Regions from separate parts of the Enterobacter sp. 186315 genome, predicted to be linked through region 2. Evidence: predicted binding sites of a transcription regulator. Region 2 holds the regulator's gene; each other region holds the start of a gene.

Region 1 (3,282 bases), on a different contig from region 2:
CAGGAAGTCGATACCGTACAGCGCAACGCGACGGTAGTCACCGATGATACGGCCACGGCCATACGCATCTGGCAGACCAGTCAGAACGCCAGACTTACGGCAGTTCAGAATGTCTTTGGTGTAAACATCGAATACGCCCTGGTTGTGGGTCTTACGGTATTCGGTGAAGATTTTTTTCAGCATTGGGTCCAGCTCGCGGTTGTACGCTTTGCATGAACCTTCAACCATTTTGATACCACCGAACGGGATAATCGCGCGTTTCAGTGGTGCTTCAGTTTGCAGACCAACGATTTTCTCAAGGGCTTTGTTGATGTAGCCAGCATCGTGAGAAGTGATGGTGGAAGCAACGGAGGTGTCAAAATCAACTGGCGCGTGAGTGCGGTTTTCCAGTTTAACGCCTTCCATTACGCTGTCCCACAGCTTGGTGGTCGCGTCAGTTGCGCCAGCCAGGAAGGATTCGTCACCTTCATACGGGGTATAGTTTTTCTGAATGAAGTCACGGACGTTTACTTCATTCTGCCAGTCACCTTTAGTAAAACCTTCCCAGGCTGTGGCTAACTTTTCATTAAGCTCGGACATGTAACACCTACCTTCTTAAGTGGATTTTTTATTTTCTGCCTGAAGTAACCATCAATGATGGTCGCCACCACGCAGATAAATGACCCAGTATGTCAACCCAACTAGCAGACCCCCACCGATAATGTTCCCAATAGTGACGGGGATCAGGTTATCAGTAATAAAGTTCATGATAGTCAGGTGAGAGAAACTTTCCGGGGATGAACCAACTGCGGTCCAGAACTCCGGGCTCGCAAAGTCGCGGATGACGATACCCATCGGGATCATAAACATATTCGCGATACTGTGCTCAAAGCCGCTGGCAACAAACATCGCAACCGGCAGAACCATAATTAAGGCTTTGTCCATCAGGCTGCGACCCGAGTAGCTCATCCATACAGCCAGGCAGACCATGAGGTTAGCGAGGATGCCGAGAGCGACGGCTTCGATAAATGTGTGGTGCATTTTGTGGTCGGCGGTTTGCAGGACGTTGAGTCCCCAGGCGCCGTTGGCGGTCATGTACTCGCCAGAAAGCCACATCAACAAAACAAAGAGCAGACAGCCAACCAGGTTTCCAACGTAGACGTTTAACCAGTTGCGTGCCAGTTGGCCCCAGGTAATTCTTCCGCTGGCTTTCGCGACAACGATCAGCACCGTCGAGGTGAAGAGGTCAGCACCGCAGATGACGCAAAGAATCAGACCCAGTGAGAAGCAGATACCACCAATCAGTTTCGCGATGCCGAAGGGCATTGCAGCAGTACCGGTTGTGGCGGTGATGTAGAAGACAAAAGCAATCGAGATGAACACGCCCGCGGTGATAGCCAGATAGAAGGTTTTCATCGGGTGCTTCGTTGCTTTATAGACACCCGCTTCTTCGGCAACTTTGGCCATCGCAGCTGGGAGTAATAGATCAAAAGGGTTGTCAGCTTTCACACTAACTCTCTCTTTATTAAGTCGGCGACGAGATACTAACAAAGCATTATAGAAGAGAAATTGATATAGATCATATCTCGCCTGGCTTATAGGCCCGCAATGTGTATGGTTTTACAGCAAATGCGGAGTAAGTATTTGATTATCCGTATAAAAATAAATTTTAAAAGTTACGAAAAGAGTTGAATTATTTTGTTCGCGCTCCCTTAAAACAGTTAATTAAAATGGAGTATTTATCATAAATAGTAACAGTCAAACCTGGATAAGTATTATTATATTTACCCGTGATTAACTTAATTATTACAATTAAAAATCATTGCGAAAAAAATAAAAAAACGGGGCAATGAAATTGCCCCGTAATATAGCCCAGGCGATTGAATACGCCTACAGTCTGTAATGTTGTATGCGCTTATTTTGACCAGTAAGCGGCTTTTGCTTTTTGCAGTTTCTCGTACGCCTTCAGCAGCGACTGGTGTGCCGGGAAGGCCTTAAGATCGCTATCGACAGCCTGAAGGCCATAGAACGGCGCTTCACCGCTCAGCGCCGCGCTGGCGGCTTCTACCGCATCCGCACCGTACATCCGCACGAACGCATTCAGGTATTGCAGCGGCTGACGATCTTCTTCCAGTGCCAGCAGCAGCAGGGTTTGCAGGCAGCGGTAATAGTTTGCGCGCTCCGGGCTGAAGACCGACTGGTTGAACTCCATCGTCCATTCCGTCCACGCCAGCGCCTGATCCAGATCGCCGCCCGCCAGTGCCAGCATCGCTTTCAGCTCGCCAATACGCAGGGTGTACCAGCCATTGTCTTTGCCGGTCGCCAGACCTAAGAGTTCACGAACGCGCGTAAAGTCATCGTGGCCTTCATCGTCCAGCTGTGCGATCAGATTCAGATAATCTTCTTTTTCCCACTCGCTGCCAGGCAGGGCGAGGATAGTGTCACGATGATGCGCGCCCATGCTGTTATTGGCCAGCCACAAATCTTCTGCCGGATAAATATCAGACATGCCCGGGACCAGAATACGGCATGCGTAGACGCTCAGGTGTTCGTAGTCGGCGATATAGACTTCTTTATCTTCCGCGTTGAAAATCGCCATCAGCGTGGCGAACTCCTCTTCGGTTGTTCCGGCAAAGCTCCAGTCCACGAACGGGTAGTCGGCGTCTTGCTTGAACATATCCCATGAGATCAAACCGCTGGAATCGATAAAGTGGGTTTCGAGGTTCGCGTGTTCAGCCACTTCTTCGTCATCAAACGTCGGCGGGGTAAACACGTCCAGATCTTTCAGCCCGCGGCCCTGTAACAGCTCGGTGACGGTACGCTCCAGCGCCACGCCAAAGTCCGGGTGCGCGCCGAAGGAGGCGAAGCAGGTTCCGTTAGCCGGGTTGAACAGCACCACGCAGATAACCGGGTATTTACCGCCCAGCGAGCCGTCGTAGGCAAAAATTGGGAAACCTTCTGCTTCCAGTTTGGCGATGGATTCCACCACGCCAGGGTAGCGCGCCAGCACGTCGGCCGGGATTTCTGGCAGGCTGATGGATTCGGCGATAATACGGTTTTTAATATGACGTTCGAAAACTTCAGACAGACCCTGAACGCGCGCTTCGTTGCGGGTGTTACCGGCTGACATGCCGTTAGACACGTACAGGTTGCCCACGATATTCATCGGAATATAGACGGTCTGCTCGTCAGACTGGCGGGTAAACGGCAGAGCACAAATCCCGCGCTCGTCATTACCTGACTGCAAATCAACCAGCATACTCGCGGTCAGCTCGTTGTCCGCATCGTAAAACGCGCGCAGAC
Region 2 (3,282 bases):
GGCGGCGTGGTGACCGCGCAACACGACGTGGCGCGCCATGTGGATCTGCTGGTGGGCGTGGTGCCGATTGTGAACCTGGAGTGGATCCAGAAGCTGACGCGCGATATGAGCGAGCGCGGGCACTCCCGCGAGGCGGTGATGGATTCGGTGGTGCGTTCCATGGAAGATTACATCAACTTCCTGACCCCGCAGTTCTCCCGCACCCACATCAACTTCCAGCGCGTCCCGACGGTGGACACCTCAAACCCGTTTGCCGCCAAAGGCATCCCGTCGCTGGACGAGAGCTTTGTGGTCATCCATTTCCGCAATCTGGATAACATCGATTACCCCTGGCTGCTGGCGATGCTGCAAGGCTCTTTCATTTCTCATATGAATACTTTAGTGGTTCCGGGCGGGAAAATGGGGCTGGCGATGGAGCTGATCATGACCCCGCTGGTGCAGCGGTTGATGGAAGGGAAGCAGATCGAGTGATCATTTTCCCTCTCCCTGTGGGAGAGGGCCAGGGTGAGGGCATCAACGCGCACGATGCCCAATTTGTTACGCTTCGATCACCTCAAACGAATGCGTAATTTTTACCGCTTTCTCCAGCATTAACGCCACAGAGCAGTATTTCTCCGCAGAAAGGTCAACCGCGCGCGATACCGCCGCGTCCTTGAGCGCTTTTCCGGTCACGATAAAATGCAGATTAATGTGGGTGAAATAGCGTGGAGCCTCTTCGCGACGTTCTGAAGTAAGCTTTACCTCGCAATCGGTGACGTCATGACGCCCTTTTTGCAAAATCGACACCACGTCAATCGCGCTGCAACCGCCCGCCGCCATCAGCACCATCTCCATTGGGCTTGGGGCTTTATCGCCGGAGTTGCCGTCCATCAAAATCTGGTGTCCGGAAGCGGATTCGCCCAGGAACGTTAAACCTTCAACCCATTTCACACGCGCTTGCATATTCATTAACTCCAACGTTGCATTTTTGGTGACAGATTACGCGTGCGTTACATTTCTCGCAACGGAAGGCGACATGCATCATGCTGAAGCGAGACACCAGGAGACACGCGGCAAAAGCTATGCTAAAACACTCGGGATGCTACAGTAATACATTGACGTTACACATGTATGCAGAGGACATCAAACTTTACTGGCTGCGATAATGTTACGACAGCCGACTTCCCAGGGTATGGGTAAGAATTCGATTGCAACCCCAGAGTCTGGATGCATCTTATGACTCTGGTGACAGCTTATAACAGAGGATAACAGCGCATGGTGCTTGGCAAACCGCAAACAGACCCGACACTTGAATGGTTCTTGTCTCATTGCCATATTCATAAGTATCCATCAAAGAGCACGCTGATTCACCAGGGTGAAAAAGCGGAAACGTTGTATTACATCGTTAAAGGCTCGGTGGCAGTGCTGATCAAAGATGAGGAAGGCAAAGAAATGATCCTTTCTTATCTGAACCAGGGCGATTTCATCGGTGAACTGGGCCTGTTTGAAGAAGGCCAGGAACGTAGCGCCTGGGTTCGTGCGAAAACCGCGTGTGAAGTGGCTGAAATCTCCTACAAGAAATTCCGTCAGCTGATTCAGGTTAACCCTGACATCCTGATGCGTCTCTCTTCCCAGATGGCGCGCCGTCTGCAAGTGACCTCCGAGAAAGTGGGTAACCTCGCCTTCCTGGACGTGACAGGCCGTATCGCACAGACGCTGCTGAACCTGGCGAAACAGCCAGACGCCATGACCCACCCTGACGGTATGCAAATTAAAATCACGCGTCAGGAAATTGGTCAGATCGTCGGCTGTTCTCGTGAAACGGTTGGCCGTATCCTGAAAATGCTCGAAGACCAGAACCTGATTTCCGCCCACGGTAAAACTATCGTGGTTTACGGGACCCGTTAATTCCGGTCAAACGGCGTGGCATCGCGAGGTGCCACGCCGTTTTTGTCTCTATTCCCCATGTGGCGCAGGCTGATCTATCACCCGGAAGTTAACTATGCACTGCGACAAACGCTGGTGTTATGTCTTCCCGTGGCCGTGGGGCTGATGCTCGGCCATCTGCAACAAGGTCTGCTGTTCTCCCTCGTTCCCGCCTGCTGCAACATTGCCGGTCTGGACACGCCGCACAAACGCTTTTTCAAACGCCTGATTATTGGCGGCTGCCTGTTTGCAGGCTGTAGCCTCGCCGTGCAGCTGCTGCTGGCCCGCGATATCCCGCTCCCGCTGATCTTAACCGTGCTGGCGATGACGCTCGGCGTGACGGCAGAAATTAGCTCGCTGCACGCCCGGCTGCTGCCCGCCTCGCTGATTGCCGCCATCTTCACCCTGAGCCTCGCCGGGAACATGCCGATATGGGAGCCGCTGCTGATCTACGCGCTCGGCACGCTGTGGTACGGGCTGTTTAACTGGTTCTGGTTCTGGCTGTGGCGCGAACAGCCGCTGCGCGAATCCCTGAGCCTGCTGTACGTTCAGCTTGCGGACTATTGCGAGGCGAAATATACCCTGCTCACCCAGCACGCCGATCCGGAAAAGTCGCTGCCGCCGCTGCTCACCCGCCAGCAGAAGGTGGTGGATCTCATCAGCCAGTGTTATCAGCAGCTGCATATGCTCGCCGCCAATAAAAACCAGGACTACAAGCGCCTGCTGCGCATTTTCCAGGTGGGGCTCGATCTCCAGGAGCATATCTCCGTCAGCCTTCACCATCCGCAGGAGGTGCAAAAGCTGGTGGAGCGCAGCCACGCCGAAGCGGTGATCCGCTGGAACGCCCAGACCGTTTCCGCACGCCTGCGCACGCTGGCGGACGACATTCTTTATCACCGCTACCCCACGCGTTTTAACATGGACAAACAGCTTGGCGCGCTGGAGAAAATTGCCCGTCAGCACGCGGATAACCCGGTCGGGCAGTTCGCCGCGTGGCACTTCAGCCGCATTGCGCGCGTGCTGCGCACCCAGCGTCCGCTCTATCCGCGCGATCTGATGGCCGACAAGCAAAAACGTCTGCCGCTGCTGCCCGCGCTGAAAAGCTATCTGTCCCTTAAGTCCGCCGCCCTGCGCAACGCCGCGCGGATAAGCGTGATGCTCAGCATCGCCAGCCTGATGGGGATGGCGCTGCACCTGCCTAAGCCCTACTGGATCTTAATGACCGTGCTGTTCGTGACCCAAAACGGCTACGGCGCCACGCGGGTGCGCATTCTGCACCGGGCGGGCGGCACCATGGCGGGGCTGATCATTGCCGGTATAACGCTGCACTTCCACGTCCCGGACGGGTACACGCTGATGGGAATGCTGGTGGTGACG
Region 3 (3,282 bases), on a different contig from region 2:
TAACCAAACTCGCGCAGGCGATGGGCGATTTTACGGAAGAAAGAGTCCTGGCTGGCATCACGGTCTTTTTCACCGGTGATCACCACCGTCGCCGTCGTGCCCGCTGGCCACAGGTTGCCCTGCTGCTCGTCGAGATGAATACGCACCGGCACGCGCTGGGCCAGACGCACCCACTCAAGGTTAGAGTCAACGGTCGCCATGCCTTTGGCATCGCTGGTGCTGCTGGAGTTCGTTACCCCGGCGGCCACGCTGTCGACCGTCCCTTTCAGCACGCGGTTGCTGCCAAGCGGGGTGATCTCCGCACGATAGCCCGGACGCACGCCCTCAAGCTTGGTCTCTTCCATATAGGCCAGCACGTAGAAGGAGTTTTGCTTCACCAGCGCCACGGCGGTAGAGCCACGGGTAATAAACTCGCCCGTATAGACGTTAAGGTTAGTGACCCAGCCGTCGGACGGCGCGCGGATCACGGTGCGCTCCAGATCGAGTTTCGCCAGATCGCGCGTGGCCTGGGATTTTGCCAGCTGGTGCAGCACGGTTTGCAGCACGTTGTTAGACTGGTCGATCTCTTCACGGGACATCGCCTGAATACCCAGCTGGTTTCGACGCCCTGCTTCACGACGTTTTTCCGCCGCCAGCGCCTGGTAGTAGGCGACGTCGGCATCAGCCTGCTCTAAGGCTTTCTGGTAACGCGGCTGGTCGATGGTGAACAGCACCTGATCTTTTTTTACCAGCTGGTTGTCGTGTACATTCACGGCGGTGATAAGACCGGCGACGTCGGGGGCGATCGCCACCACATCCGCGCTAAAGCGCGCGTCGCGGGTCCAGGGGGATTCGGTGTAATAAACCCAGGCTCGGAAAATAGCAATGAACGCGAGGATAACCAGTGCCATAGTGATGGCGGTGCGGGAGATTTTTCTTGTTAGCGTTTTCACATCAACCTCAGACAAACATGCGCGATATCAGGTAAAACAGGCAGCAATACAGCGCGGTATTAAACAATGCAGGATGCCAGACGAAATCGTAGATCCCGGTCGGAACCAGCACCTTGCGCACCAGCCAGAAAATCGCCAGTGATAAAAGAAGCTCAAAGAATATCGGTGGGAACGAAAGACCGAACACCACGATAACGGGAAACAGACTCATGTTGACCTTGATTAGAGAGAATGCAGGCGACAGAATTTTTCAGCACACGCCATCGCAGAAGAGCAGGAAAAGCCGGGCGAGAGGGGCATGGCCGTTATGTAATTAATAATATATTAACGTAACTGTTATGCTGTTATCTATAATATGTGATCTAAATCACTTTTAAGCCAGAGTGAACAATGGAACGTTTAAAACGTATGTCCGTCTTTGCCAAAGTGGTTGAACTTGGCTCTTTTACCGCCGCCGCGCGACAGCTTCAGATGAGCGTGTCGTCCATCAGCCAGACTGTCTCTAAACTGGAAGATGAACTCCAGGTCAAGCTGTTGAACCGCAGCACCCGCAGCATTGGGCTGACCGAAGCAGGTAAGATTTACTATCAGGGCTGTCGGCGCATGTTGCAGGAGGTGCAGGAGGTCCACGAGCAACTTTACGCGTTCAACAACACCCCTATCGGCACGCTGCGTATCGGCTGTTCTTCAACTATGGCACAAAATGTCCTCGCCGGTATGACAGCAGAAATGCTGAAAGAGTACCCCGGATTAACGGTTAACCTGGTAACGGGCATTCCCGCCCCCGACCTGATTGCCGACGGACTTGATCTGGTGATCCGCGTGGGTGCGCTGCAAGATTCCAGCCTCTTTTCCCGCCGCCTGGGCAGTATGCCGATGGTGGTCTGCGCGTCAAAAAGCTATCTCGCCCAGTACGGCGTGCCGGAAAAACCCGCCGATCTCAGCAACCACTCCTGGCTGGAGTACAGCGTTCGCCCGGACAACGAATTCGAGCTGATAGCTCCGGAAGGGCTGTCGACCAAACTGCTGCCGGAAGGCCGCTTTGTGACAAACGATCCCATGACCATCTCACGCTGGCTGGTGGCCGGTGCCGGGATCGCCTACGTGCCGCTGATGTGGGTGATCGACGAGATCAACAGCGGCGTGCTGGAGATCTTATTCCCGCGCTATCAGTCCGATCCGCGCCCGGTCTACGCCCTGTATACCGAAAAGGACAAGCTGCCGCTTAAGGTGCAGGTATGTATTAACTATCTGACCGACTATTTTGTCGAAGTGGCGGAGCTGTTCCAGGGGATGCGGGGGAGAAGGAAGGAGTAGACTTCGACATTTTTCCCTCACCCTAACCCTCTCCCACAGGGAGAGGGAACATTTTCCACCCTCTCCCTGTGGGAGAGGGCCGGGGTGAGGGAAACATAAAGTTACGCCGTGCCGCCGACCGTCAGACCTTCCACTTTCAGCGTTGGCTGACCGACACCCACCGGCAGGCTTTGGCCCTCTTTACCGCAGACGCCGACGCCGTTATCCAGCTTAAGATCGTTGCCGACCATCGAAATCTGCTGCATCGCTTCGATACCGGAACCAATCAGAGTCGCGCCCTTCACCGCTTTGGTCACTTTGCCCTTCTCAATCAGGTAGGCTTCTGAAGTCGAGAAGACAAACTTACCGGAGGTGATATCCACCTGGCCGCCGCCAAAGTTTGGCGCGAAGATACCGTAATCCACGGATTCGATAATCTCCTGCGGAGTCGATTGGCCCGGCAGCATGTAGGTGTTGGTCATGCGCGGCATCGGCAGGTGCGCATAAGATTCGCGACGACCGTTTCCGGTTGGCGCTACGCCCATCAGACGCGCGTTGAGCTTGTCCTGCATGTAGCCTTTCAGCACGCCGTTTTCGATCAGCACGTTGTACTGACCTGGCGTACCTTCATCGTCGATGGCGACAGAGCCGCGGCGATCCTGCATGGTGCCGTCGTCCACGATGGTGCAGAGTTCAGAGGAGACCAGCTGTCCCATCTGACCGCTGAACACGGAAGTGCCGCGACGGTTGAAGTCGCCTTCCAGACCATGGCCCACCGCTTCGTGCAGCAGCACGCCCGGCCAGCCTGCGCCCAGCACTACCGGCAAGGTCCCCGCCGGAGCGGCAACCGCAGACAGATTCACCAGCGCCATGCGCACGGCCTCTTTCGCCCACGCGTCCGCGCGCGGTTCACCGTCAACGTCGCCCAGGAACCAGTCATAGCCAAAACGACCGCCGCCGCCGCTTGAACCGCGCTCGCGCTTGCCGTCGTCTTCGACCTGCACGCTGATGGAAAGTCGCACCAGCGGACGCACGTCGGCGGCCAGCGTACCGT

Evidence for each region. The regulator CRP, encoded in region 2, controls carbon source genes, mostly activating them, when cyclic AMP is high. The targets are predictions, from matches to a motif close to ATGTGANNNNNNTCACAT.
Region 1: a site for CRP is predicted at 1,547-1,564, ahead of focA (formate transporter FocA). Genes of this name have one in related genera too.
Region 3: a site for CRP is predicted at 1,288-1,305, ahead of aaeR (HTH-type transcriptional activator AaeR). Genes of this name have one in related genera too.

What each region holds. Positions count from the first base shown of each region.
Region 1 covers NZ_JBPTTK010000006.1:182,699-185,980, forward strand. The annotation lists gene pflB (formate C-acetyltransferase) at 1-579, opposite strand, end outside; gene focA (formate transporter FocA) at 631-1,488, opposite strand; gene ycaO (30S ribosomal protein S12 methylthiotransferase accessory factor YcaO) at 1,895-3,282, opposite strand, start outside.
Region 2 covers NZ_JBPTTK010000024.1:22,140-25,421, forward strand. The annotation lists gene ACSVHP_RS19925 (phosphoribulokinase) at 1-471, shown strand, start outside; gene ACSVHP_RS19930 (OsmC family protein) at 538-942, opposite strand; gene crp (cAMP-activated global transcriptional regulator CRP) at 1,255-1,887, shown strand; gene ACSVHP_RS19940 (YccS/YhfK family putative transporter) at 1,945-3,282, shown strand, end outside.
Region 3 covers NZ_JBPTTK010000009.1:174,375-177,656, forward strand. The annotation lists gene aaeA (p-hydroxybenzoic acid efflux pump subunit AaeA) at 1-932, opposite strand, end outside; gene aaeX (p-hydroxybenzoic acid efflux pump operon protein AaeX) at 940-1,143, opposite strand; gene aaeR (HTH-type transcriptional activator AaeR) at 1,323-2,249, shown strand; gene tldD (metalloprotease TldD) at 2,351-3,282, opposite strand, start outside.